DNA from 4 places in the Paenibacillus sp. 2KB_22 genome. Region 2 is predicted to be linked to each of the others. Evidence: predicted binding sites of a transcription regulator. Region 2 holds the regulator's gene; each other region holds the start of a gene.
What was found. The regulator Rex, encoded in region 2, represses fermentation and respiration genes when NADH is low (regulators of the CRP and FNR family bind a similar motif). The targets are predictions, from matches to a motif close to TTGTGAAATATTTCACAA.

Region 1: AB4111_RS01495 (cytochrome ubiquinol oxidase subunit I) is a predicted target of Rex. The motif match lies at 4,567-4,584, and genes of this name have one in related genera.
Region 3: nirB (nitrite reductase large subunit NirB) is a predicted target of Rex. The motif match lies at 5,841-5,858, and genes of this name have one in related genera.
Region 4: AB4111_RS21450 (formate/nitrite transporter family protein) is a predicted target of Rex. The motif match lies at 5,569-5,586, and genes of this name have one in related genera.

What each region holds. Positions count from the first base shown of each region.
Region 1 covers NZ_JBFRHG010000001.1:362,608-370,183, forward strand. The annotation lists gene cydC (thiol reductant ABC exporter subunit CydC) at 1-222, opposite strand, end outside; gene cydD (thiol reductant ABC exporter subunit CydD) at 219-2,006, opposite strand; gene AB4111_RS01490 (cytochrome d ubiquinol oxidase subunit II) at 2,060-3,073, opposite strand; gene AB4111_RS01495 (cytochrome ubiquinol oxidase subunit I) at 3,073-4,437, opposite strand; gene AB4111_RS01500 (MFS transporter) at 4,861-6,255, opposite strand; gene AB4111_RS01505 (LysR family transcriptional regulator) at 6,365-7,240, shown strand; gene AB4111_RS01510 (GNAT family N-acetyltransferase) at 7,271-7,576, shown strand, end outside.
Region 2 covers NZ_JBFRHG010000002.1:681,264-688,839, reverse strand. The annotation lists gene dinG (ATP-dependent DNA helicase DinG) at 88-2,949, shown strand; gene AB4111_RS13945 (redox-sensing transcriptional repressor Rex) at 3,168-3,821, shown strand; gene AB4111_RS13940 (amidohydrolase) at 3,808-5,112, shown strand; gene AB4111_RS13935 (cell wall elongation regulator TseB-like domain-containing protein) at 5,152-5,682, shown strand; gene AB4111_RS13930 (hypothetical protein) at 5,989-6,516, shown strand; gene AB4111_RS13925 (AAA family ATPase) at 6,509-7,576, shown strand, end outside.
Region 3 covers NZ_JBFRHG010000002.1:1,360,705-1,368,280, reverse strand. The annotation lists gene AB4111_RS17120 (sensor histidine kinase) at 1-382, shown strand, start outside; gene AB4111_RS17115 (response regulator transcription factor) at 386-1,195, shown strand; gene AB4111_RS17110 (YfbR-like 5'-deoxynucleotidase) at 1,196-1,825, opposite strand; gene AB4111_RS17105 (formate/nitrite transporter family protein) at 2,110-2,892, opposite strand; gene nirD (nitrite reductase small subunit NirD) at 2,940-3,266, opposite strand; gene nirB (nitrite reductase large subunit NirB) at 3,322-5,751, opposite strand; gene AB4111_RS17090 (metal-dependent hydrolase) at 6,028-6,735, shown strand; gene AB4111_RS17085 (hypothetical protein) at 7,233-7,556, opposite strand.
Region 4 covers NZ_JBFRHG010000003.1:587,367-594,942, reverse strand. The annotation lists gene AB4111_RS21470 (hypothetical protein) at 1-30, opposite strand, end outside; gene AB4111_RS21465 (hypothetical protein) at 216-413, opposite strand; partial or broken gene AB4111_RS21460 (MFS transporter) at 690-1,913, opposite strand; gene AB4111_RS21455 (molybdopterin-containing oxidoreductase family protein) at 2,099-4,162, opposite strand; gene AB4111_RS21450 (formate/nitrite transporter family protein) at 4,609-5,460, opposite strand; gene AB4111_RS21445 (FAD-dependent oxidoreductase) at 5,838-7,199, opposite strand.

The DNA of each region.
Region 1 (7,576 bases), on a different contig from region 2:
GTAGCGGCTTGCCGCTCGAAGGAAACCAAGCAGTTTCACCATGGAAGTGAGTACAATTAAGGTGTACAGAGGTGGCGCAAATACCGTTTGCGATATCATATACCCACTCGCGGAAAAGAGAGCTACACCTGCTATGCCGGCGATAAATCCGCCCAATATCGAAAGTAAGATATCTTTGCGCTCCTGAATCATCGCTTTTGACAAAATCGTCAGCTCGCTCATGCTAACCCTCCTTTCCGTTGTACATCTACCATCTCCGCATATTGAGGCAGGCGCGCCAGAAGCGCTTCATGATGTCCTGAATCCACCAACACCCCATTGTCCATAAACAAAATGTTGTCTGCATGTTGAATCGTATATAAACGGTGTGCCACCGTAATCATCGTTGCCGTTTTGGCTAATAACACAATAGATTGTTGCAGTACCCGCTCGGTGTGAAGATCCAGTCCAACTGTGGGTTCGTCGAACAAAATAACGGCTGGTCGCTTCAGAAAAGCTCGTGCCAAGGCAAGTCGCTGCTTTTCCCCACCAGATAGCCCCCGACCACCTTCACCAACAAATGTATCCAGTCCCTGCTCCAATTGTGCAACAACACCAGCAAGCCCTGCTTCCTCTGCCGCCTGCTCAATTTCAGCCCTGGATACGTTCCGACCCGCGCCAATCGCGATATTTTCGGCAAATGTACCTGCAAAAATATACGGATGCTGTGTAATGTAGCTAACACGCTCGAACCATGCAGCCTCATCATGTTGCAAAAGCTGGCTTCCGTTAACCAGAACCGCTCCCGAATCTGGTTTCAGCAAACCGGCAATGAGATGCAGCAGCGTGGTTTTACCTGATCCACTTTTGCCTACAATAGCAATCTGTTCTCCCGGTCCAATCGAGATTGGTCCTGTCTCAAGTCCAAAGGAATCAGGTGTGTACTGGAACCGGACATCCTTCAGTTCAATGGTTGGTGGCATTGTTATCAACTCGGCGCGAGTTGTACGTAACTTGTCCTGCTGAACCATTAGATCGTTTGTATCACCGATAGGTGTACCCTTTTCGACTTTCTCATCTACGGTTGGTAAACTTGCGCCACTTGTCTCCGCAAGCATCTGTTCCACCTTGCGAATCGCCCCCATACTGGTTCGCCCGCTGTGAAAAGCCGTTCCTGTATTCTTCAATAGACTGTAAAACTCAGGGACAAGCAGCAACACAAGAAAGGCCGTGTGGAAGGACATCGATTTGAAAACCAGTAACTGAATAGCCAGTTCAAGCGCGACAATACCAATGCTTAACATCACGATTGATTCCAGCATAAACGTATTTGTAAATGCAATTTTCAAAATGCCCATGGTAGCATCACGATACCCCAGACTGCTGCGTTCAATTTCCTGTTGCTGACGTTTAGCCCGTCCGAATATTTTTAACGTAACCAGCCCTTGAAGCGAATCCAGAAATGTTCCGGAAAACTCAGCCAGTTGCGCGTATTTTTCTTCTGATTTGTTCTTCGTCTGGAGCCCAACCAAGATCATGAACAGCGGGATAAACGGTGCCGTAAACAGCATAATCCAGCCTGTATTGGCGTGCTGCGTAAACGTAACGACGAGAATCAGAATCGGGATCATCGCAGCTTCCATCATACGCGGCATGTACTGACTAAAATAACTGTCGGCCTCATCCACAGCATCCAAAGCAACACTTACCTTTCCTCCCGTCTGTCCACGAAGGGTTGAAGGCATGGAAGCGCGGGTCAGGTTCTGCAACACAGATGCTCGCATATTCGTCTTGGCGCGTGCTGCTATATGCAAGCCCACTTTCCCATTACCATACGACAACAGTGAGCGTACAGCCATAACAACCAGTAATAGGCCGAGCAACAGCATCACTGATGAGAAGGAAGCTTTATCTACAAAGATTCGCTGGACTGCTTCAGCCACCAAGGTGGCCTGGCTTACAATAGCTACACCAAGGGCCAGAGAAATGATCGCAAGGAGCAGCCTGTTTGTTCGTTGTAAAGACATTTGCTGCGCGATCAGATTGGATTTGACTTTTCTCTTCACCGAAAGCTCCTCCTTTATTTTTTCCCTTTCACATAATCCGCATCAAACAGGAACAGTTTGAAGACCAGAATAAGAGAAGGAATTAACAGGCATAGCCCACCGATAAACACAACCACTAACGCAAAGCCCATAGCTGGCGGTGTTGCACTGCTCTGAATCGTGATGTATGGATCAAGAATATAAGGATACTGCCCAATGCCATAAGCGAAAAAGGCTGTGAAAAATTGCAGCATGATGAAAATAAAAGCTAATCCGTAACGGCGTCCGTTATATAACAGCCACATGGCAATCATGAAAAATGCAACGGATAGCGCCAGCAGCCACCATAAATCCATCATGTTTTGAAAATGACGCTCATTGTGTTGACCCAAATAGATAAATGCAGTCAGCGCGAGAATAATGGTCGGTGTGCTCCAGAACAAAGCATAGTTCCGCATCAGCTTCAATGCCGAATGATCCTCTGCCCGAGAAGCGTAAAATGTGAGAAATGACCCGCTAATGAACAATACCGACACGATGGCTAGACCAACGATGCTCCACGATAATGGATTCGTAAACAGCGCCCAGTAATCCAGAGAAACGGTATCCCCCTGCTTCAAAATAAAGCCACCTTCAGACAATGTCAGTGCCACAGACAACGATGCTGGAATAAGCAAACCTGTAGCTCCGTATAAAAACAGATATACGATGTTATTTTTGGAACCATAATTCTCAAAGGCGTAGAATGAACCACGAATGGCAAGCAAAATGACGGCAATACTTCCCGGAACAAGCAGCGCGGAGCCATAATAGTAAGCGGTATCCGGGAAAAATCCAACGATGCCAATATAGAAAAAGACAAAAAATACATTGGTGATCTCCCAGACCGGTGATAGATAACGGGAGATCAGACGATTAATCAGGTGATCCTGCTTCGTCAGGCGTGCATAAAAGGCGAAGAAACCTGCTCCAAAATCAATGGAAGCTACAATAAGATAGCCATACAAGAACAGCCAGAGTACGGATATACCAATTAATTCATAACTCATCAGGCCTGCCCCCCTTTCGTGGCTGATTGATCATGCTTCTCTTTCAACCATTTCTCCATCTCAAGCTCAGCAGGATTATTATTGAACAGACGTCTCAATACGAGAACACAGATGACGCCGAGCACGATGTATAGAAGCAAGAACACGAAAAATAAAATTCTTACACTTGGTGAAGAAGTAGCGGCCTCTTCCACTCGCATATAACCTCGGATGATCCATGGCTGCCGCCCGATCTCTGCATAGAACCAGCCCATCTCAACAGCCAGAAAAGCGAGCGGTGCACTGAGTGCAACCATACGAAGCATCCACTTGTTAAACTGATTACGTTTCTTCCAAAACACAAACACGAAGTACAAACTTGATATATCGAGTAGAGCAAAACCTATTCCAGCCATTAGATCAAACAAATAATGCACAAGTAATGGTGGATGTTCATCTGGTGGAAATTCGTTCAGCCCGGTTACCTCGGCGTTAAAGTCTCCAAAAGCAAGGAAGCTGAGCACTTTGGGCAAATGAAGTGCGCCTATAATTTCATGTTCAGCATTCAGCCATCCTAATAAAATCAAATCCGCTCCGCTTTCTGTCTCGAAATGCCACTCGGCAGCTGCGAGCTTCTCCGGCTGATGCTCAGCCAAAAACTTGGCAGATACATCTCCAGCTAAGGAATTTAATAAACTGAAGACCAGCACAACCGCCATCATGAGGTTCAAGCCTTTTTTGTGATAGGCCGACACCCCTTTTCTCAGCATCGCAAAGGCTGCTATTCCTGCTAACAAAGCAGCTCCTGTGAGATAAGCCGAGCTTAATACATGAAATACTTTGGAGAACGTGGCCGTATTCAGCATCGCTTGTACAGGATTCACTGCCAAGAATTGACCTGCTTCCATGACAAAACCTTCAGGCTGGTTCATGAATCCATTTACTGTCGTGATAAAAACAGCAGACATGCCTGCCCCGGCGACAATCGGAATGGTCAGCAACCAGTGGATATACGGATTTTTGAACCGATCCCACGTATAGAGGTAAATACCCAAGAAGATCGCTTCAAAAAAGAACGCGAATACTTCCATAAATAGTGGCAGTGCAATAACATTACCGGCCAATTTCATAAAATTCGGCCACACCAAGGCCAATTGCAGCGATATCGCTGTACCTGTCACCACACCAACTGCCACAGATATGACAAATCCTCTGGACCACCTCTTTGCCATAAGTATGTAATGGTGATCTTTCTTCCGAATGCCGATGAACTCTGCAATAGCAATCATCAAAGGTACACCGACACCAAGCGTTGCAAAAATAACGTGGAATCCGAGTGTCAAACCAGTCACCAGTCTGCTCCATAACACCGTATCAATAGCCATTCTTTATGTTGCCTCCTTTCAAACTCTGTTGATTTTTAGTGATAAACTCTTGCTTATGATCAGGTCTGCTACTCACTGGTTGCATTTAATATCAGTTTAGGACGTTCCTGTAGTTCGTGTGTTTAGGATAAGAGAAAAATTTCACAAAGTACGATACAACGATATCTTGCCACATGTACTTTGCGATTACTCCTGTTGATACCTGATATTAAATGCATAGAAAATGCTATGCGAGACCTATTAATCAAAATTATTATATCTTCATTTTTACCTAATTCAATCAAAGTCACGTCTTCTACCCTAAACGTTCAAGAAAGGATCAACTCTTTCTGACAACTTGGTGAAAAACAAAAAATACACCCAATGGAGCTATTGATTCATTGGGTGTAAACGTGGTATTGCAAGGTGGATTCACTATTTTATTTACTTGCTTACTTGCTCTGGAATCACCGCACCTGCCTCGCGACGTACGCTCATGATGATCAGTGATGCAGCTAATAGCGTAAGGATGATTCCAAGCATCTGAAATCCTGTCACATTGAATGTATCTCCCATAACAATACCAATCAATAACGATGATATGATGGTCCCCAGGTAGCGTGATGTATTAAAAATACCCGATGAAACACCTATCATTTCTTTGGGTGTGCTTTTGAACAGAGCTGCTTGCATGCCAACCGCGTTTAGACCGTTACTTATGCCAAATAAAGCTAAGGCAACAATGACAACAAAGATTGGAGAAGTTTCATTCATGAAAACGATGAATACAGAGCCAATGGTCATTAACCAAGCTGATACGATTAAAGCTGGCCGTGATCCCGATCTGTCAATCCAGCGCCCTGCGATCGGAGCAATAATGACTGAACATAACCCCAAAGCCAGCATGCTCATTCCTGTATGAACTTCGTTGAGATGACGTACCTGCTTCAAATACGTAGGAACTCCAAAAAAAAGTGCGTAAAACAGGATGTTTACCAGCATGTATTGCACATTCACCCAAGTCATCTCGGGATATATTGCAAACGTTCGCAGAGGGATGAATGGCTTGGCTGCTTTTAATTCATGCCGGATGAACATGACAAGTGTAATTAACCCGATCCCTCCTGTCAGCAGATGCCATGTAGAAATATTTTCTGTGGAATTTACTGACAGTAATCCGATGAGCAGAGTCACCAAAGCTACCGTAAACATCAGGATACCCGGTGCGTCAATTAACGCAAGCCATTGCCGAATGGCCATGTGCCCAGAGATAGACGGAGATTGCTTGTCCTTCGGGATTGTTTTCCAGGCGAACCAAAAGCTTGCCAAGACAAACGGAATATTAACGAAGAATATGCTGTGCCAGTCCCACCAATGAATCAAAACTCCACCAATAAAAGGTCCAATTGCAGCCGCTCCAGAAAGGAATATCGCCAAGGTGGACAAGGCGGAGGCTTGTTTTTCAGTCACGTTAATTCTGACAATCGCCATTCCGACGGCTACCATCATGCTTGTGCCAATCGATTGAACGATCCGGAATACGATGAGCCACGAAAAACTGGGAGACCATGGAGCTAGCATGGACGATACAAAAACAATAACAAGACCCATGAGGAAGATCTTCCTGCGGCCAAACAAATCACTACACTTGCCCATGACGGGTTGAGCAACAGCACTGGCAATGTAAAATGATAAAATGATCCACGAAATGGCTGTAAAACCAAGTTGGTACACTTGTTGTAGCCTGGAGATTGCCACAGAAATCATGGAGGAATTCAACGGATTCAACATAATTCCGAGTCCAACAGCCAACATCAATCCTTTATTTCGAACATTCATCGGTGCATCACTCCTTCTTCTGCTGTCATCTTACTAGAAAGTATTCATTTATTCCAACGCATTGTATGTTATGATTTGATGAACTTGAAGGAATGAAGGGATGTTGCATATGGAGCTTCTTCAACTAAAATATTTCCTGACGGTGGCCCGATGCGAACATGTTACGGAAGCTGCGGGAAAGCTGCATGTTACGCAATCCTCTCTGAGCAAAACGATACAACGATTAGAGGATGACCTGGGAGTCCCTTTATTTGATCGAATCGGGAGAAAGCTGCGACTTAACGATTTTGGAAGAACATTTCTTCGCCGAACTGAAAAAGCCTTATTTGAATTGGAACAGGGACAACGGGAAATAGGCGACCTCTCCAACAAAGATCAGGGTACATTGCAATTGGCAGTGACTACGGCCAGTACTTTGCCAGGTATACTACGAGAATTTCGCAAAAATCAACCGGACATTCAGTTCCATGTGCAAATGGTTTCGTTAGAGAACATGTCCAGACTTCTACATCGAGGCGAGGTGGACTTTTGTCTCTCCTCCCCTCCGATTGAAGGTGAAGATATTGAATGTCAGATACTATATGACGACCCGATCGTAGTTGCTGTTCCTATGGGTCATCGATATGCAGAACGAAGCAGCATTCAACTAGCCGAGCTTAAGGACGAATCGTTTGTTGGGGTAAAACAAGGCTATGGTGTTCGTGATATGGTGGATTCCATATGTCAATCCGTTGGTTTCCTACCGAAATATGTATATGAAGGTGACGAACCTGCACGATTAACAGCCCTTGTTGAAGCGGAGATCGGTCTTGCTTTTATACCTAGCACAGCCACAAACCCGCATGAGCGTATTAGATATCTTCAGGTAGAGGAACACAGACTCGTTCGGGAAATTGCTCTACTTTCGCACAAAAACAGATATATTTCCAAAGCCGCTTTAGAGTTTCGCAGCGTGGTTATAGACTTTTTCAGTGCTATGCCATGAGCATAAATTCAATCCAGAGGAGATGTCGTTTTGAAATTAAAAGCTGAAAAATTTGATCATATTTCAGAGACAGAACGATTAATAATCAGACCATTACAGAAAGACGATTATGAGAATTGGTTGAATGAATTTGAAAACCGCTTGCCCTCCCAGCACCGCCATGATAAAGGGAAAATGGATATGAGTGAATGTACACTGGATTGGTTTCATGATCTGGTGGATCGACACCAGGAGTTAGCGCGTACAGATGCGGTTTATGTATTTGGTGTCTTTAGAAAGGAAGATGGCACACATCTGGGTATGGTTGATATTGCTACGTTGGCGAGAGATGATTTT
Region 2 (7,576 bases):
CACCGCTTTTTTGTCAGTTAATTTTCAAATCCCCTTTTTTTTGCTATGCTGTAACATAGACTGGAATGGAAGGGACCGTATATTGCAATGAAATTTGCCGTATTGGATTTCGAAACAACCGGCACGCAGTCCGACGGTGAGATTATACAAGCCGGACTTGCCATCATAGATCATGACTTCAGCATAACTCAAATATATAGTTCTTATGTGAACCCTGGTGTCCCGATTCCTCCGTTTATTTCGGGGTTAACGGGTATTACCGATGAAGATGTGGCGGACGCTCCTTCACTCGAAGAGATGATGATGGAGATGGTTCCGCTGCTTAACGATGTGGTTCTTGTTGGACACAACGTAGCTTTTGATTTTCACTTTTTGCAGAATGCACTTGACCGTTGTGGTTATCTGCCGTTCACTGGACGTATTCTGGATACAATTGATTTTCTGAAGATTACGTTCCCATCACTGGGTTCTTATCAACTCGGTTATGTGTCTTCTGAATTTGGATTTCAACATGATCGCCCTCATCAGGCCGACAGTGACGCACTGGCGACAGCCTATGTGCTGCTCAAGTGTCTGGATGAGTTAGAGGAATTACCGCTCATAACGATTCAGCGGCTCAGTGACCTGTTCGCACCAGAAGACAGTGACTTGGGTTGGTTCTTGGACGGGATGCGCAGTGAGAAGGAAGCAGAGCCGATTCAGGATCTGGACGGACATACCTATTATCGGCAGCTTGCTCTTAATGTAAGTGATTGGACCGATATTGGTGCACCACGTGATGAGCGGGAGGGTAACCCCCTCGATGGTGTAAGCTTCGAACAGTTTATGGACCAGGTTCGGGAGAACCTGAAGGATACGCTGGATCATTACGAAGAGCGTGAAGCGCAGACTCAGATGTTCAGCAGTGTAAGGCAAGCTCTGGATGAAGAGAAACATCTCTTGATCGAAGCTGGAACGGGTACCGGTAAATCTCTGGGTTATCTGTTGCCAGCGATTTACGAAAGTGTGAAACAAGAACAGAAAGTCATGGTCAGCACGCATACGATCAATCTGCAGGAGCAATTGAGAGAGCGGGACATTCCAATGCTGACCCAAGTGGTTCCGTTTCCGTTTAAGGCTGCTGTCTTCAAGGGACGTGGACATTACCTGTGCCTGCGCAAATTCGAGCACAAAATCAATAAACGTGAATTCGCCACACCCAAAGAGGATTATTTCACAGCCGCTCAGATGATCGTGTGGCTTACTCAGACCGAAACTGGAGATGATGAGGAGCTTAACCTTAGCGGACGCGGAGGCGACTTCTGGGAGACGGTACAGAGCGAATCCGAGTCCTGTCTGGGAAGATCCTGCCCATGGTTCCGCAAATGTTTCTATCATCGCGCCAAACATGAGGCCGGGTTGTCTGATATCGTAATTACCAATCACTCCAAACTGTTTACGGATGTCAAAGCAGCGCATCAGCTGTTGCCAGCCTATGAGAGTCTTGTGATCGATGAGGCCCATCATCTGGAGGATGTAGCTGGTAAACATCTTGGAATGCATATGAAATATTTCACGTTGGTTCATACCCTGACCCGTCTGTTTAAAGACAGTCGTAATGGACAATTGCCTATGCTTCGTTCGCAGTTATCCGGGCATGAAAATTCGGTGCAATGGGGCTCCATGGTGGATCAGATGTTCCCGCTAGCTGTCGAGGTTAAGGAACTGTGGGATCGTATGAGCGATGCCTTGTTCGGTCTGTTGCCTGAACGAAGTGATGCTTCACCGGGAGAGACAGGGCAATTTTCCCTGCGCCTGAAGGCATCTCAGAAACCTGCGAAATGGCAGGAGTTGCAGGATCTGGAGAACCAGATCTATGTGACTCTGGGGGATTTGGTTCGCAAAGGGGATAAATTGCTGCTTGAGGTGAAAGAGGATCAGGATGATTATCAATCGGATAGTCTGATTACGGACATTACAGGATTGCTGAAAGATCTGACCACATTGAAGGAGAATCTGCGATTCTTCATGCGTATGGATGATGCCAAAACGGTGTACTGGATGGAAGCCAGCGGTCAGTTCCGCAGTAAATCTCTTCAACTGTATGCCGTACCTGTAGATGTAAGTGCACAACTGAAGGATTTGTTCTTTGATAAAAAGAAAAGTGTTGTGCTTACCTCGGCTACGCTATCTGTAGATAAGTCATTCCAGTTCATGATTGAGCAGCTTGGCTTACAGGAAGCCTCCGAGAATAATCGGCTGTTAACGTCGATGCTTCCATCACCTTTCAATTATCGCGATCAGGCACTTCTAGTGATTCCCCGTGATTTCCCAAGTGTGAAAGGCAGTGTGGGTGATGCGCACTTTGTCAATATGCTGGTGCAATCACTCGCAGAGACCGCAATTGCCACGCGTGGACGCATGATGGTTCTGTTTACTTCATACAAGATGCTGCGACAGGTCTATGATCCGCTGAAGGAGGCACTGTCTGGTAACGACATCTCGTTGTTGGGCCAAGGTGTGGACAGTGGAAGCCGCTCCAAGTTGACTCGTAGGTTCCAGGATGCCAAAGCTACGGTACTCTTGGGCACAAGCAGCTTCTGGGAGGGTGTAGATATCCCGGGAGAAGCACTGACCTGTCTTGCTATTGTGCGCCTGCCTTTCCAGCCGCCGAATCATCCGTTGGTGGAAGCCAAGAGTGAGTTGCTCCAGGAGCAAAAGAAAAATCCATTCATGAAACTGTCTGTGCCGCAAGCGGTCATTCGTTTCAAGCAAGGATTTGGCCGATTGGTGCGTACTGCGAAGGACAGAGGTATTGTCATTGTTTATGATACACGTGTGATCGAAGCGTACTATGGCAAATTCTTTTTATATTCATTACCTGGTCCCAAAATGGAGCATATGCTCACGGAGCAGATGGTTCCACGAATTACCGAGTGGTTAGAAAAACCTGTTAATGAACAAGAATAATGGTTGTTTTGTTCGTTATATCATTGCATGACACTATCGTTTGGCGTTAAACTTTATTAGATATTTCCGTTTCCGATTAAAGCAGTTGCACGTAAGAACTTATAACCTAAATTACAAGGAGCATTCTGTATAAAATGTCACGTCTATCTTGGAGTTTATACAGAATGCTCATCTTTTCATCTATTATTTTATCGTGGCATTGGTAAGGGGGAGCAAGAATGAAATCGGATAAAATTTCGGAAGCGGTGGTACGACGTCTGCCTGTATACTTGCGCTATTTGAACGAGTTGCATCAGCGTGAGGTGGCTACTGTTTCTTCTCAAGAGCTTGGACAGAGGCTGGATCTGAATCCGGCCCAAATTCGAAAAGACCTGGCTTACTTCGGTGATTTTGGTCGAAAAGGGATCGGGTATGATGTATCCTATTTGATCGAGAAAATTCGTCACATTCTCAAAATTGATCAGCAAATTAATGTAGCTCTGGTAGGCGCGGGTAACCTCGGACAGGCCTTGTCCAACTACAACGCATATCTGAAAGACAACATGAAGATTGTTGCTGTATTCGATGCATATGGACCGAAGATTGGTAGTCAAATCAACAGTTTGACGGTAAAACCAATGAATGAATTGACGGAATCGGTTAAGACGGATAACATCCGCATCGGGATTATTACAGTTCCGGATACGGAAGCTCAAAATGTAGCCGATCAGCTTATTGAATCCGGAATCGAAGCGATTCTTAATTTTGCACCAACCATTCTAAAAACACCGCCACATATCCGCATTCACCATGCTGACTTTACAACGGATCTGCTTAGTTTGGCCTATTACTTGGAGACTGGAAAGGACGACGAGGAAGATGACAACAAATAGATGGGTAATTCACAACGGCAAATTTGCTGTTAATGAAGGTACAACATGGAATGTGGTTCATGGATACATGGTTGTCGAGAATGACAAGATTGTGCATATTGGTGAGACATTGCCGGATGGAGACGAAAATTGTACCAAAGTGGATGGAAAAGGATTGTTCTTCCTGCCGGGTCTGATCAATACGCATGGTCATGCAGCGATGTCGTTGCTCAGAGGGCACGGAGACGATCTTGCGTTGCAAGTATGGTTGCAAGAAAAAATGTGGCCGATGGAAGCGAAAATGACTTCACAAGACGTATATTGGGGAACCTCGCTATCCGTGCTTGAAATGTTGAAAGGCGGAACTACAGCTTTCCTGGACATGTATGATCACATGGATCAAGTTGCCAAAGTTGTGGAACAATCCGGCGTTAGAGCAGCACTGGCACGTGGTGTAATCGGGCTGTGTTCGGAAGAAGAGCAATTGCGGAAGCTGGAGGAGTCGGCAGCGTTTGCACGTGAGTGGAATGGACAAGCAGATGGTCGCATCACAACCGTAATCTCGCCACACGCACCATATACATGCCCTCCTGACTACATAGAGAAGCTTGTACAGGTCGCAAATGACCTTAACCTTCCTCTGCATACACATATGTCGGAAACGCTGCGTGAAGTGGAGCAGAACGTTACAGACTACGGACTGCGTCCTGTGGCACATCTGGAGAAACTGGGCTTTTTCTCCCGTCCATCCCTGGTTGCACATGCGGTCCATCTGAATGATGAAGAGATTGAAATTTTGGCCCGCCATGATGTGGCTGTATCCCATAACCCGGGAAGTAACCTGAAACTCGCTTCCGGTGTTGCGCGGGTACCTGCGTTGCTGAAAGCAGGAGTTACCGTGTCACTCGGAACAGACGGACCGGCAAGCAACAACAATCTGGATATGTTTGAGGAAATGAGACTGGCTGCATTGATCCACAAAGGTGTGTCTGGTGATCCGACGGCAGTGCCAGCGGGCGAAGCGTTACTACTCGGAACTTCATATGGTGCTAAATCCATCTTCCTGAACAATACCGGAGCGCTTCAGGTAGGCATGAAGGCTGATTTCATCGCCCTGGACATTGAACAGGCACACTTCTACCCACATACAGACCTGATCTCACATACGATCTATTCGGCCTCTGCCAAAGATGTGGAGCACGTATGGGTGGATGGGAAACAAGTGGTCAAACATGGCGAATGTCTGACGCTGGATGAAGAGCGCATTTTGCGTGAGTCTCAATTGGCATTTGATGGTCTGCTTGCTCGTTAATTGCATTGAAGAGCATCATAGGGAAAGGAAGTTCGGCTTTTGAAGAAAAAAAAGAAGTGGATATGGGTTTCGCTGCTTGCACTGGTTCTGATTCTGATTGGACTTCAGCGTTATTACGTGTATGTCACACAGGACCAGCGTAAGGAAGAAGCGCTCGCCATACAGGTAGCACAACAGAAACTGGGTATTACATCTTATGATGAACTGCGTAAATACATCTGGGGAGATAAAGAAGGCTCTGACAACATCTACTGGACCCTGATCGGCAAAAACAAGGATAACCAGGATGTAATGGTCTGGGTTAAATTCGATGCAAACAATCAACCTGCTACAGGTGCTAACGCTGTACACAGTGAACTGCTGCAGAATGGCATGTCCGAAGCACAGATACGCAATCGCTTTAGTTCCGAAGTTCCTGCCGGTGAGATTAAACGAATCATGCCCGGAGTTGTGAATGGAATATATGTGTGGCAAGTGTATTATAAAGACGGTACGCATAACCACTATCGGTTTTATCGTTTTAGCAATGGAGAACAGGTGGACTTGGTCTACACACTCCCGAACAGCTAGAACCAATAGAGTAACTTAGCTAGAGAATCATAGAAATGAAAGAACCGGCAGACGGATATCCGACTGAACCGGTTCTTTGTGTTGCCTGTGAACAGTTTTGATTTAAATAGTTAAAATTAAAATTAATAATTTATTCATATTTTCGCCTTCGAAATTGTATATACGATGTGATATACTCAGATATGTACTCAAAGTTACATTCAAAACAAATAAACCTGTCGAAATTCTCGCAGGAGTCAATGTGCACATATTCGTATATACCAATAAGCCAGTAGGTTAGGCCAAAATCTGGGAGGGGTAATTCACTTGAAGCTAAAAGTATTGCCTATTGCTTTAACTGCCGTCATTTCAGCCGTTGTGTTGTTTGGAGGTTGGTTTGTGTATCGTCAGGTGGCTTTGCAGAATCCGATTGAAAAGATGGTTACCCAATACGATGGAGTCAATGACGTTCAATTAACTATTAACCGCAATGACGTACAATTGAAACTGGATCTGCAACCTGATGTTGATTTGGGCAGACTGGTACAATATATTCACAAAGAAGGACAGACCTTGATTGGAACTCGTTCACTAAAGTTGGATGTTGTGGATCATTCCAGTGAAGCACTGGAAAGTTGGTGGGGTGATGCGATGTTTACCGTAGCTCAGGCGATGGAGAACAAACAGTACACCGAGATTACACCAACGTTGTCGAAGATGGCGACGAATGGGATAAAGGTAAATACAGCGATGGATGACAACAATGTATATGTCAGTCTCAGAGACGGAGATGCCAGCAAGTTTATTATTCTGCCGCGTGTGCCCGGTCAGATAGGAGTGTGGCCTAATGCCTAAGTGGACCAAAGAAGTTGCCATTGGATTTATCCCCGTGTTGATTATTTTTCTTGCTTTTACTGGTGTTAATATTGTTCCGATTCTAATCGCAGCGGTGTTTGTCGGAGCTTTGCTGTTCATGATGCAAATGCGTGGCGGGATTACCGTAGGCGCTGCACAGGAACGTAAACGGAAGAAAAAAGGACCTTCCAAGCTTACTTTTGAAGAAATTGGTGGTCAGGACAGTGCCAAGCAAGAATTGCGTGAAGCACTGGACTTTCTCATCAAACATGAAGAGATCCGCAAGTTCGGGATTCGCCCGTTAAAAGGGATCTTGCTGACAGGCCCTCCAGGGACAGGGAAAACGTTGATGGCCAAAGCTGCAGCCCATTACACCGATTCTGTCTTTGTAGCTGCATCGGGTAGTGAGTTTGTGGAAATGTATGTTGGTGTGGGTGCCAGCAGAATTCGGGATTTGTTCAAGGACGCCAGAACCCGTGCCACCAAGGAAAATAAAGAAAATGCCATTATATTTATCGATGAGATCGATGTCATCGGGGGGAAACGTGAGGGCGGACAACAGCGTGAGTATGATCAGACGCTGAACCAGCTCTTAACGGAAATGGATGGAATCTATTCTTCCGATACGCCAAGAATACTGGTTATCGCTGCAACAAACCGCAAGGAAATGCTGGATAGCGCCCTGACACGTCCAGGACGTTTTGACCGACACATTCAAGTGGACTTGCCTGACAAGAAGGGCAGAAAGCATATTCTGGAACTGCATGCGGTGAATAAACCTCTGATGAAAGAAGTTAATCTGGAGAAGACAGCCGAAGAATCGTATGGTTTCTCCGGTGCGCAGCTTGAAAGTGTGATGAACGAAGCAGCGATATACGCCATGCGGGATGGGCTGTTGCACATAGAACAACGGCACTTGTCTCTGGCTATTGACAAAGTCATGATGGGTGAGAAGACTGACCGTGAGTCCAGTGTGGAAGAGAAGAAAAGGGTTGCCATTCATGAATTGGGACATGCCATTATGGCTGAACTTGTTCGTCCAGGCAGTGTAAGCCAGGTC
Region 3 (7,576 bases), 680 kb from region 2:
GATGCAGCATATCCATGTTCCGATGTTGATGGTACAACCACTACTTGAAAATGCCATGAAATATGGACTGGGTGATACCCCTCCGTGGAAACTGAATATTACTGGAGATATGGATGCGGTACAGCAGACCTGGCAGATCCATGTGGAAGACAACGGGCCTGGCATGGAACCCGAGGCACTTGCCAAGATCATGCATTACATCGAACAATCGCAGGAGTGGGAGCGTATGCCTGACCTCGAAATTAACGGGATGGGTCTCAAAAATATATGGGTCCGATTGAAATTATGGTATGGCCCGGCAGCCCGCATGCAGATTACGAACAAGCCTTCCGGCGGTGTCCAGATTACAATAGGTGGTTCCATTGGAAAGGAGCATAACTAACCCATGCCAATCAAATATAGAACGATTATTGTGGAAGATGAGGCCCTAATTCGCCGGAATGTCTCGCGCAAATTCAGAGAGCTGGACACCCGGTTCGAGGTGATTGGTGAAGCGAGGAACGGTCAGGAAGCGTTACAGCTCATTGAACATTCCGTACCTGATCTGGTTATAACGGATATACAGATGCCGGTGATGAATGGATTGGAACTCGCCAAACATCTGTACTTTGCCTATCCGCATGTGAAAATTGTCATTCTGAGTGGTTATCATGAATTTGAATATGCACGGCAGGCGATCAGTTACAAGGTGGAGGATTATCTGCTCAAACCATTATCGGAAGAACAGCTTCGCACACTGCTGGATGCGATGGAATTGAAGCTTGGGAGCGCTGTGGATTCGCTTGCCCATGTCAGTGCCGTGCTGGATGAGCAGGTGAAGCCGGAGGATATCGCAGAGGCTGTTAAGCTGTATTTGAAGCAGAATTACATGCATGAGATAACACTCCAGGACATGGCGGGACAGATGCATTTTAGTGTGGACTATCTAGGGAAGTGTTTTAAGAAAGTAACGGGGGAGACTCCGCTGAAATATATGACAGGTCTGCGAATGAATGAAGCGAAACGCATGCTCGTCACCCATGAGAATATGGATATCAAGACGATTGGTGGAGCTGTAGGGTATAGTGATTCCCACTATTTTAGCCGGATCTTCAAAAACAAAACGGGCATGTACCCTAGCGAGTACCGACTGCAATTGCTGGAACGCAAAAAAGCCCTGTCCATGGATGATGAGAACCATGTTGACTTGAGCTGATTACTGGGCCAGAGCTTCTTCGGTTATTTTGCGAATATCAAACGGGGAACGAATACCTTCTTCAATCATGTCGGGGAGAATCTGTTCCAGGAAATACTGCACACAGTGGAGGTCGATATTTTTGATTTTGACCAAGGCATAACGGTACATGACAATAAATTCTTTCTCCGTATTTCCACGTTGGAGTTCGGCAAAGGCTTCGTATACCTGATCCATTTTGTCTGCGACTTCCAGAATCAGTCCTTCGACCGATTGGTCTTTGCCTTCACGCAGCTGTCTGCGGAAGATAGACTGGAACTCCTCAGGAATATTTTCGTTAATAAAATGTTCAACCATGCCTTCTTCCACCTTTTGCAGCATCGATCGTAGTTCCAATGAATAATGTTTGACTGGTGTTTTAATATCACCGATGAAGATTTCACCGTAATCATGACTGCTCGTAATTTCGTATAACTTCTTCCAATCCACGGTGACTCCATGCTGCTCCTCAATATCTGCAAGCGTTTTGGCGTACTGTACCACTTTCCAGGAATGAGCGGAGACGCTGTGTTCTTCGAATTTGAATTTGCCAGGTGTACGAATAATACGTTCGAGATCATTCAGTGACCTGAAGTACGTATGGATTCCCATATAAGCGATCATCCTTTGCTGATTGAGTATAAGTGTGAGTATCCATCGACTATACACCAGTTATGTCAACTGTGGATTAACGCGGATAGCGACGAAGGTAAAATGAATTTTAATTCTCTATAGAAGGATGAGAGGGTGAAAGGGAACCATACGAGAGAGTACGCAGCTTATCGACAACATAAAAAGCCACGATGTATGACTGAACGTAAGTTCGGCATCCATCGTGGCTTTAATGTGTAGATGTTGTGTTACCTAGCACTACATAGTTGCTGTTGAATGAAGAATTATGATTTTTTACGTACCGGTGAAGTATACCAGTAAGCCATTCCGACAAAGAGGGCACCGCCGATGATATTACCAAGCGTCACCGGGATCATGTTATGAAACCAGCCTGCCAGCGTAATGGTATCCGGGTGGTTTGGCAACAGCCAAGACAAGGACAGCAAAGTCATATTGGCAACACTGTGCTCATACCCACTTGCAATAAAGGCGTACAGACACCACCAGATGAGCGCAATTTTGGCGATATCCTCTTTCGTGCGAGCAGCCATCCAGATCGCCAGACAGACGAGCCAGTTACAGAGAATGCCGCGAAAGAACAACTCCGATACGGGAGCGGCCATCTTTTTGGCAGAAGCGACGAATAACAGATGTTCAGGCGCAGCCGTTTTGAACAGGCCGCTGCCTACAATAAGCAGACTGAGCAGGATCGCCCCTAGCAAGTTGCCGAGGAAGACGAGTCCCCAGTTTTTCAGTGTATCTTTAACTGTGGTCCGGCCTGCGAGCGTGCTCATGGTGAAAAACATGTTGTTGCCTGTAAATAGTTCCGAGCCGGCAAAGATGACCAGCGTGAGGGCGAGTCCGAAGGACATGCCCATCAACATGGTTTGCAGTGGTGACTGTGCCGCAAGGAGCGGAGCACCGATACTGAAGATCAGCACGATGCCAAGTCCTACATAGGCACCCGCCATTAAGGCGGCAACCATGTAGCGTGAAAGATTGGAGTTCATCTGATCCCGTTTTTTAACCGCAGCTTCAATAATTCCCTCAACACTTGGTGTATACATCACGGTTCCCCCATTATTTGCATCAATCTATGAACGTTTCAATGGAGCTATATTTCGATCCAGACCTGGCCGTTCTCTACCTTCACCGGATACATCTGCACTTGCCCATTGTCCGGCGCTTGCACAACACCGGTAGTGAGGTCAATTTTCCAATCATACAGCGGATCGTACAGATAATGTCCTGACACGATGCCTTCTGCAAGCGGCCCACCCTTGGGGTGGGGATTGTGATTATCCACAGCGAAGATGGTGCCATCCGATGCACGAAAGACAGCAAGCTGACGGTCCTGAATCTCAACTACTCTTCCGATTCGTGGCAGGAATTCTTCAACTACTCCGGCAGGGAAGTAGGTGGCTGATTGTTTTGTCGTCATCTTAAACCACTCCTTATCTATTTAACATTCTCCAGTGTTATTCTTGCAAGCTTGCTTATGGACGAGCCGACACTTCGATACCATGGAACATTTTACTTTGGCCTTCCTCATTGCGAATCGCTTTTTGCCAAGGTTCTTCAACATGCTCAAGTGCGAATTCAATCCGCTGCATCAATGCTTTGCGTTCCTCAAGGTTATCCACGACAACCGAACGAATATCCTCCAGACCCATGCGTTCCACCCACTCCGAAGTCCGTTCCAGGTAGTTACCTGTCTCGCGGTAATATTGCATGATCGCTCCGCACAGTTCAATCAACTCTTCATCCGTTTTCACTTTGCATAGGGAATCAGCCAGTCTTGCTTTAATACCGCCGTTACCACCGATGAAGATTTCCCAGCCGCCGTCGTTACCAACAATACCGATATCTTTTGTACATGCCTCTGCACAGTTCCGTGGACAACCGTTGACGGCATATTTAAACTTGGCTGGCAGATCGAGGCGTTCAAATTTACGTTCGATGCGAGCGCCCATTGCCATGGAATCCTGTGTACCGAATCGGCAGAATTGGGAGCCGACACATGTTTTGACCGTACGCAGCGATTTGGCGTATGCATAACCTGAAGGCATATCGAGTTCTGCCCAGACTTTGGTCAGATCTTCTTTTTTGACACCAATCAAGTCGAGGCGCTGACCGCCGGTAACTTTAACTGCTTTAACATCATATTTGACTGAAACATCAGCAATGCGTTTGAGGTCCGCTGGTGTAGTCACCCCGCCATACATCCGAGGTACAACTGTATAGGTCCCATCTTTTTGAATATTTGCGTTCATGCGTTCGTTAACAAAACGGGATTCCTTCTCATCTTCATGTGTGTCTGGTGCAATCATGCCAAGATAATAGTTGATTGCCGGGCGACATTTGGAGCAACCCTCAGGCTGACTCCAACCCAGTACATTCATAACTTCTTTGGTCGTTTGCAGTCCTTTTTGACGAATCTCGGCTACAATCTCATCCCGTCCCATGGAAGTACATCCGCATATGCCTTGTTTGGCTCCACTGCTGAAGTTATCACCAAGTACATATTGCAGAATCTGTTCCACAACCGGTTTACATCCGCCGCAAGAGCGGGTTGCACCCGTACAGGCTTTGATTTCATCTACGCTGGTAAGTCCTTGGTTCGTGATGACATCGACAATCGTGCCTTTAGTTACACCGTTACATCCACAGACAATCTCGTCTTCCGCCATCGTTTCTACAGAGGTGGTTTTCTTATGACCGCCGCAGCCTGTCCCCATGAGTGAGCTATACAATTCTTCGGTCATTTCGGTCTGTTGTTTGATCAGTTTCTGCAATTCGGCAGAATCCGTAATGTCACCGAATAGAACGGCACCGACCATTTTATTATCGCGGAGCAGAATTTTTTTGTAGGTCCGTTTCCAGTCGTCTTTGTGTGAAATGACGGTGTGTTCCGGACTGTCGATGAATTCACCAGTTGAAAAGACGTCCACACCCGAAATTTTCAATTTCGTGGATACTACTGAACCTTCATAAGGAGCCGTCTCTACACCACAGATATGTTTCGCGAGAATCATGCCCTGCTCGAACAATGGGGCAACGAGGCCGTAACATACACCGCGGTGCTCTGTACATTCCCCAACCGAATACACATTGTCAAGTGAAGTCTGCATATAGTCATTTACGACAATACCCCGGTTTACTTCCATACCGCTTTCGCGAGCTACAGCCGTATTGGGTTTAATGCCGACAGCCATGACAACAAAATCAACATTCAGTACAGAATCATCGGCAAAACGAATTCCTTCAACCCGTTCGCCGCCCAGCAGTTCGGAAGTCTGTGCACCCATTTTGAAGCGGATACCCTGACGTTCAAGTTCCGCCTTCAACATGGCTGAAGCTTGCGGATCAAGCTGACGCTCCATCAGATCCTGCATCAGATGCACTACGGTAACTTCCATGCCGAGTTGTACCAGACCTTTGGCAGCTTCAAGACCAAGCAGTCCGCCCCCGATCACGGCCGCTCTTTTGTACTGTTTGGCAGCGTCCAGCATGACATTACAATCGGCGATGTCGCGGAAACCGACTACGCCTTGCTTGTCATGTCCCGGTACGGGGAGAATGAAGGAGTTGGAGCCTGTTGCAATGATAATTTTGTCGTAAGGAACACGAGTCCCATCTTCAGTCACAACTTCGTGTGTCTCGGCATCGATTCGTGTAACTGTTGTGCCTGTGTGCAGCGTAATACCGTAATCTTCATACCAGTGTAGGTCGTTCAGGACGATGTCGTCGAGCGTTTTGCTTCCTTCCAGTACGTAAGACAACATAATGCGGTTGTAGTTGGGATAGGGCTCTGTGCCAAAAACGGTAATATCAAATCGCGTAGTTAATTTTAGAATTTGTTCAACGGTACTGATTCCTGCCATACCGTTACCAATGATAATGAGGTTCTCTTTTTTTCCGTTCATGTGTGTATGCCTCCTTGATTAGACGCTGTACAGTACCCAAAATTTTAATGGTTTATATTTGAAATTATACAAGTAGTTAACGATAGTTTATGTGATTTAATTCACTAATAAAGATAGTTCAGTCATAAATTCTTTGGTGTGAGCCCCATCACAGAATTTTATTTTTATTTTCAAACAAATAAGAAATACGAACTATTGTTCTTGTTTTGGTTTCGTTGTACTATCAAAAGTGGGCTATGTATGTTCCCTATCTCTTCGAAAGGACGTTTTTGCATCATGATGGGAAGATCCCACCTTATTATCGGGACAGGCGTATCGCTATCTTTGCTGCAGTTGGCTGGTATGCCGGTGACTGCACCGGCAGTTACGGTTGCTCTGATTGGTTCATTATTGCCTGACATCGATGAGCCGAATTCGCTGCTGGTATCGAAAGCCTTGCCTAACAGTCTGATCAGGTTGTTACAGACGATTCTGTTGCCTACAGCTGTCTTCGTGTATTTCTATGTTCATGCCAAACCATGGAACCTGTTGCTTGCGATCCTCATTGCGCTCGTGTCATTCCTGCCTTCGCGTTCGCTTCGCAAAGTGTTGATGTTCGCCATTGGACTCGGTCTGGTGTTCTACGGTCACGCATTTGCCCCCTGGAATCTGATTGCAGGCAGCCTGCTTATGCTGTGCACCACGCTAACGCATAGGGGATTAACGCATACCCTATACGGCACTGCGATATGGGCTGGTTTACTCTACAGTACGACCCAGCAGCAGGGACCGGAGATCTGGGTAGCGGGAGGTACAGCGTATGCGATGCACCTGTTGGCCGATTCATTAACCAATCGGGGCATTCGTCCGTTACCACCGCTTAAATGGCGTATACGGGTGAATCTGATGAGTACAGGAACCAAGCGTGGGGCTGTCGTAGAGAATGTCTGCATTGTGCTTACCCTTATTTTGGCCTGGATTGCATTCTCACCGTTATTTCTGTAATGATCAAAGGGGCTGTCTCAAAAGGAATTCCGCTTTGTTCCAAGCGCTAACGAACCTACCGCACCTTAAAAGGCAGATCTTCAAATGTTGCAAGATGTAACGAACCTCAGTAACGCTATTTCGTCATAAAGGGCTTCAACACCTAAAAAATCCAGTGAATCGACGAAATAATGTCTCTGTGATTCGTTAGATCTCAGATCTGGCAGATGGGGCGATTAGCGTGTGTCAGGTTCATTAAAACAAAATAACACTAAATGAGGATGCCCCCCGTCATATTCATGACGTATTGGGCATCCTCTTTATCTTTTTTTGTTTTTACCTTTGAGCCATGAGAAGAGAAAAGAGTTACAGAATCAAGTTGCTGTTGGAGTGCTGGATAAACTTTCAATATCTGAGGAACCAAACACAAATAAAACAACAAGAATAAGAACAATTAACAGTTCCGCAAACCCGGCTCCGTCAAACTCGGACATGATGTCCACCTCATTTCTTGGCGATTAAGAATTGATTCTCTGTTGAAATGCCTGTATAACATCATTTAGCGTCATATCGCCGCCAGTTTCATCCAGGAATTGTACCAGTTTGTCTGAATTGGAGGGTGTGACCTTTTGAAGTGTTTTATATTGACCAACCAATTCTACTACCAATGTAGCCTCGCGAAACAACGTGACAGCATCCACTCTCAACTTTCCGCTCACCAATAGCGCTGCTACAATCAGTTCGAGATTTTTCCCTTTGAGGCTTCCGTTAAGGAGGGTATTAGCAGCGTTTGGTTTTTTGTTAGAACCTTTATTTGATTTTCCGTTCCTTCCCACTGCCATAACAGATCCCCCACTAGTTG
Region 4 (7,576 bases), on a different contig from region 2:
CACCTTGTGACCTATCTGATGTATGGACATGTCCTGACACTCCTCATCCACTAATATATGGATAGAATCTATCTAATCTACAGATAGGACACTACCCATTTTTATTATACTAGAGGAAATATACACCATACCATAACAAAAACCCTCACCCAAGTAGAATGAAGGTTGAACTTGTGAACGACAACAGCCCCAAGCCTATTAAATACATATATGATCTAGTCCATTCTTATCACTTCCCATTTAAAATTGCGTTTGCCCGCTGACGGAAATTCTTCGCCGCCGGTCATAGCAAGCGCTTCCAATCCATCTTGGGCAATGCCGGTCAGCTCTGTTCCTAATCGCGACCAGTTCACAACACTGGAGATCCCGTCCGAGATCATAAATTCATCATCGACCAACAAAACCTTGTACATCGTATGCAGCCTCCTGCCTTTTACCAGATCCATTCTATTATATGAGCATTATGCACAAATAGAGGGGAGAACGATGATTGACATGGTTATGAAGCATAACAAGTCTGATTTCTGAACAATCCTGTCTCATCTCATCGAGAAAAATCATCCACTAGCCGGCTATTGGAGCTGGTCCCTTCAAAGACAAGAAAACCCTCACCCCGCTATAGGGTGAAGGTTAGCCTCGCTTCATTTTTAAAATAACCAGGGTGCAGAAGGCGTATTTACGTTACAACGTTACGTATCCATCCCATACTCCTTCACTTCACGATTACGGTTCAACACTGCGTGCAGTACAAAACCAAGTACCGCAATTGCCGCTGTGCCCGTTGCCAGCCACGCTACAGGAATAAGCCCTTGCTTGTCATACATGACCCCCATCGCATATGGCCCGATAACCCGTCCAACCGCACCGATCCCACCCGATATCCCGATGTAAAAAGGAGCAGCTCTGCCCGCATGCTCCGAGATAAATGCAGGCGTTGCAGGGGAGATCAACATCTCCCCAAACGTGGCAAGTACCATGGCGAGCACCATGCCCGGATAGCTGTACATGGTAATCATGACAATGTAGGCCATGCCATAGAATACCGCACTCGCGGTCATCTGGGCCGTAGAGGTACGGGCCATGGTCCGTTTCACCCAACTGGTGAAAGGTTATCCTACAAAGATCAGTACCCCGTTCAGGGTCCAGAGCAGACCGTACATTCTTTTCTCCATTCCCTCAGAAATGATATACGGAGATACGCCGGTATTCCATATGGAATTGCCGAATAACAGGAACAACACGCCCAAGCTCATAAACAGATATAATCGGGTATTGCCCAGCAATGCCCAGACGCCCGGCCCATCGGGAACAGTTTTGCGTTTCGTCAGATGTACTTCCCCCTGATCCGGTTCAACCCGCGACAGATAATACCAGAAGAACATCGCAAATCCGGCTGAAGTCACTCCGTTCAGTACAAAGCTGAGGTGATAGGAAAAGTCAGCCAGAAAACCACTCAGCGCCGTACCAATCGCCACCCCGATATTGTTCGCTACATAGATAATATTGAATAGTTCACCGCGTCTCTCCGCAAACCGGAAGCCGATAAAGGCTTGAATCGCTGGCAGCGACAATGAACTGAACAAGCCAATCCAGCCCATGGCACATATAAATACGACCCAGTACGCGCTAATCCAGGGCAGCGCAAACAGACCTAATGCATTAAGCGCCAGTGAGCCAATGATCAGCTTCTTCACGCCCACCCGGTGATACAAGGACCCTCCAAGCAATTGTCCAAAGATGCCACCCAGGGACTGAATGAGGATTACAAAACCCGCGTTGGCCATCGTCCGTCCTAGCTCATCAAACACATACATGGTGGTCAGCGGCCACATCAAGGCACTACCGGTTGCGTTAACCAGACTTGCCAGCAAAAAAACTCTCACTTCTTTTGGATAGTTATCCAGCCATCTCATCATCTCTAGTTCATTCTCCTTAATACGCTACAAAACGTGTTCCCATACCAAAAAAACCTTTGCCCTGACGGCATAACCAGCCAGAGCGAAGGCCTTTGGAAGTGTTACATGTATTGCTCTTTAGATCCTGCTCAAGTTCTATCCTTTGTTCATCTTACCTCAAAAACATCCCGCTGCAAGCACACTCATTGACGCTTCACTTCGACAGTGGCCGAGAAGAATGTAGCCCCGTTGCCCATGTCCGACAACCGATTGGACGTGAGTGAATTGGCTCTCTGCTTCTTGCCTTCCCCATCCCACCATAAGCCTTGGCTGATGACGGTTCCCGGCAGCATGGCTTCACTCACCTTGGCGGTAAGTTCGATACGCCCACGATCATTCCATACGACTACTGCATCGCCATCCTGCACGTTTCTGCGAGCAGCATCCTCGGGGTGCATTTGCAATAAAGGCATCTTTTCCAAACGCTGGTGTTTGGCTGAGTTACCGAAGGTCGAGTTCAGGAAATTATGGTTTGGCGGTGACAGGAACATCAACGGATACGTATCGGCAGGTCCAGCCGGATTCTCCCCATCATATCCTTCAATCAGAGCGCTATAGGTAGGGAGCGGTGGAAGCCCTCGCTGTTCCATTGTCTCCGAATACAATTCAATTTTGCCTGAAGGCGTGGGCAGCTGATCCAGAAATGCAGCATGTGACGACATATCCAGCTTCACGAAACGGTGTTCCTTCAGTCCTTCTAACGTAACTCCATTCATGTAAGGATTGCCTGTACCCTGGAGTGCGTCCTTAATCATCTGTTCAGGCGTTTCTCCGAAGATTGCAGGATCATACCCCATGGCCTGCCCAAGCAGGGAAAACAACTCTACATTACTCTTGCTCTCTCCAATCGGTACAATCACTGGCTCTTGCAGATGAACGTACTGATGCCAATAGGAGGCATACAGGTCCGTCGCTTCAAATGAAGACGTAGCGGGCAATACGATATCTGCATATTTTGCCGTATCCGTCATGAACAGATCATGCACAACCGTGAACAGATCTTCCCTTGCAAAACCTCGCTCCACTCGTTCCGTATCCGGTGCCACCACCAGTGGGTTGCTGCAGTAGACCATCATGGCCCGGATCGGCTGCTCCGCTTCCAGCAGCGCTTCACCAATCCGGTTCATGTTCACCACCCGCGGCTCCGAATTCTGCCGCAGTTCCGGACGTTCCAGCGAATCGCTATTCGTGCTCACGTAACTGTTGGTACGCACGGCACCGCCGCCTTGTTTCAGCCATTGCCCTGTAATGGCAGGCAGACAAGCTACGCTACGCACGTTCATACCCCCATTATCATGGTGCTGGAGGCCATTGCCGATGTGAATATGGGCTGCCTGTGCGTTGCCATACCGTTCAGCCAACTCCACAATGGTCTCCTCGGGCACACCAGTAATGCGTGCAACGCGTTCAGGGGTGTAACTGCGGACATGATCACGTAGTGCCTCATGTCCTACCGTATACTTTTGCATAAACGCTTCATCCGTCAGTCCCCGTTCAAACAGCACATGCATCAATCCGAGCGCCAGTGCACTGTCTGTGCCTGGGTACAGAGGAATAAACCAGTCGCCCCATTGAGCAGTACGATTGCGATGAACGTCGATTACGACGATCTGGGCGCCTTTCTTGCGTGCTTTCTCCGCCAAAACGACCTGATGCATATTTGTACTGACGATATTGCCGCCCCACACCAGGATGAGATCCGCATGCTCCGTATCTTCCGGCACCGTTCCATGGTTGGCTCCCATCGTATATTTCCAGCCCGTATTTCCGGCGGCATTACAGATCGTCTGCTCCAGCACACTTGCACCTAGTGCATTGAAGAAACGTCGATCCATGCCGTCTACGCCGAGAATGCCCATGTTACCGTAGAAGCTGTAGGGCAGGATGCTCTCAGGCCCGTAGGTTTCGGACAATGCAGTGAACTTGGTCGTAATCTCCTTAATTGCTTCATCCCAACTGATTCGTTCGAACTTGCCTTCACCCTTGGCTCCAACACGTCTCATCGGATATTGCAGACGCTCGGGGTGATACACCCGCTCCGTCATATTTCTAACTTTATTACAAATGGCACCCTTGGTTATCGGATGGTCCGGATTGCCCGCCACCTTCACAATTTTGCCGTTCTCTTTATGTAATAACAGACCACAAGTGTCTGGACAATCGAGCGGGCATACCGCTGCAAATACCCCATTCTCCTGATCGATCATCGTATGGCTCCCCCTCTGTAAAAGCTATCCCTATATCATATCTTCTCCGAGGTTATCACGTAAAGAGAACAGTATCTTTTTGCTTCATATTCACCGCTATAGCGGCTTCGAAATATTTTTAAAAAAATGTTATGCCAATTGATTCAACTTCAGAATACAGGGGTAAATTAAAAATAAGGCATTAGGCTAGTGTTTCCCCACTTCCTCCTCATGCCATATCATGGACCACTCCCGAAATTCGCCATGAACAGGTTTCGTTCCCCCGAACCTTTTCATGGCGAATTTATTTTGCGTTAACATCCAACAAAGACATTACACAAAAAAAACGATTCCGACCTGCTCCATCACAGCATATTCGCCATGAAACGGAGCAAGATCAGAATCGTCTTCACTTCTATGTGTATATGAAGCATAAGTGTCGGGTCATGCATTGTAATGTTATTACGCTACGCCTGCTTGCTCAACATCACTCTAGCCTCCGTCTCCACAGCTTCGATCGACGTTGCTACCTCCAGTTTCACTTTTGGCTCAGCTTGACGCAGGTACACCACCCAATAGGCTGCAGCTACAAACAGAGCACCTCCAGTCAGATTCCCAAGCCATACCGGAATGAAATTCATTACATATTGGCCCCACGAATAATGTCCTTCGAAGATTGCCGCCGGGATGAGGAACATATTAGCCACAACGTGCTGGAATCCAATAGCTACAAACGCCATCGTTGGAAACCAAATGCCCAGTACCTTGCCACTCATCGTATCCGATGCATAAGATAGCCACACGGCCAACGCGACCAGCCAGTTACAGCCGATACCGGAGATGAAAGCTTGCAGGAATCCGTCATGCAACTTGTGACCCGCCATATCCACTACTTTTGCCAGATATACACCCTCTCCGGTCAGACCAAGCACATGTCCAAACACGTACGCGACAAACAAAGCTCCAATAAAGTTACCAATCGTCACTAATGTTAGATTTTTCAACATGCTACCTACGGATAACTTTCGAGCAATCGTAGCGAGCGGAACAGCCATCATATTCCCTGTCAGCAATTCACCGCCACCTATGAGTACTAGCATCAATCCGACCGGGAACACTGCTGCTCCAATCAGATTAACCAAGCTTCCCCATTCAGCCGGTGCAGAAGCAATCACACGAATATCCAGCAGAAATCCCAGCGCAATAAAAGCCCCTGCCAGAAAACTGAGCACGAGTACAGAAGATACCGGATTTTGAGCCTTCTTCATGCCTGTTTGCGCCGTATATTGTGCAACCTCAAGAGGTGTTTTTGCTGCCATATCTTTCATCCTCTCCTTCATTGTTCTTCGTGGAATAAAACCGCCTGAATTTCTTTGTTGATACGTTGAATGCCATATCTCAATTGTATATGGGTATAGCGCGAAACTTTGTGCAAATTATCACAATGCGGTTTAAAAAAGATGCTTTTAAGATCGGCTTTGCATAGTTATGACAGCAAGAGACAGTTAGGCCTTATATAGCTAAAAAATCACAAAAAAGACTGACGATATACTCGCCAGTCTTCTTTTTGCTTATAATCGTCCGCCTTGTTTCGTATTCCTGGCAGTTATTGTACACCTTATATTTACAGATAAGCATGACTTATCTTTGTTTGGCGTTTATCAAGATCGCTGTTAAAACCATCGATTCTGCTTCCTTACACCATTGCTGGTGCTTTTACTTCTACCGGTGGCAGTGCTTGCAGACCAGCCGTGTTCAGGAAGTTCCACGGTTTGTTGTAATGTGGCTGGAAGAAGAAGTCGATGAAGGCCAGCTCATCTACGGTCATGTTGTTTTGGATGCAGACCGAGATCGTATTAATCGATTGGGTCAGATCAACCTGAGACATCACCTGTGCTCCAACGATCCGACGAGTAGCCTGCTCATATACCACTTTGAGCAACAGTTTCTCCGCCGTTGGCATGAACTCTGGACGATAGCTGTCTTCCAGTACTACCGCCTCCACAATCAGACCTTCGTCAGCAGCAGACATTTCAGTCATTCCTGTACCCGCGATATTTTGCTCATAAATTTTGATACCCGATGTTCCTTGTGTACCCATATACGGTGTCGTAGGACGAACCAGGTTACGGGCTACGAGTGTACCCATCCGCACGGCGTTAGTCGCGAGTGGAATGTAAGATGCTTTACCTGTCGGGTTGTAATGAATGGCGCAGCTGTCACCCGCAGCGAAGACGTCTTTTTGACTGGTTTGCATATATTTATCCACGATGATTGCGCCGTTTGGCAGCATATCCACTTGGCCTTTGAGCAGCTCGGTATTTGGACGGAAACCAATGCACAGAATAACCAGATCGGTTTCGAACTCCCCTTTGGACGTGATTACTTTGGTTACTTTGCCGTTCTCCCCAGTAAACTTCTGTACCGTTTGACCAAGAGCGAGCTTGATACCGCGTCCAGTCAGCGTATCTTCAATCGCATCCGTGAACTCAGGATCCAAATATTTATTCAGAATCCGGTCCACGCTGTCGATCAGGGTAACTTCCTTACCGTTCATCTGGAAAGCTTCCACCAGTTCTACGCCGATATATCCTGCACCTACAACGGTGACCCGTTTGGCATCTTTGGCTTTTTCAATAATTGTGTTGGAATGATTGTAGTTTTTGCATAGCAGAATATTATCCATCTCGATGCCTTCAAGTTTCGGAACGACAGGCCATGAACCTGTTGTCACGATCAGTTTGTCAAACGTATCTTCAAATTCTTCCCCGGTTTGCAGGTTTTTAGCCCGCAAGGTATGACCCTTGGCATCGACCGCTGTCACTTCGTGAAGCATCTTGGTCTCAACACCAAGCTCTGCCAATTGATTAGGCGAAGAATAGAACAAGCCGTCAGGGTCTTTCACAACTCCACCTACGTAGAGCGCAATGCCACAAGATAGGAAGGAGATATTGTCATTGCGCTCATACACGGTGATGGTAGCATCCGGGTACAATTTGGCGGTGTTTACGATGGCTGCGGTTCCTGCGTGTGTACATCCGATAACTGCGATTTTCATTAAAAGTTCCTCCTCGAAATATATAAATGAGTTTGAATATAACGTTATTATGGTTGTGAAATATTTCACTTCTTGTTCGAAACTGTATATGTGATTTATTTCACTTTATACACTCATTATAATGTGATCTTTTTCACATTTCAATAGGTTGAGCAAAAAAAAATTTGTCGAATGAGGTTATTCGCTGTATTTAAGCCTTTCTTCCCTTCATTGTATTGATTTCATTGTCCCCGGATTCGGGTTGGTTTATGCTATGCAATGGCTTCCGCGATCCCTGTCGTTCAATGCCTGCTGTACTCTGCATGGTTCCTGTCACGCTTGACATCACCGCGATGACAGCTGGAATAACTATCCCTTATGCTGCTTCAGTCAATTCT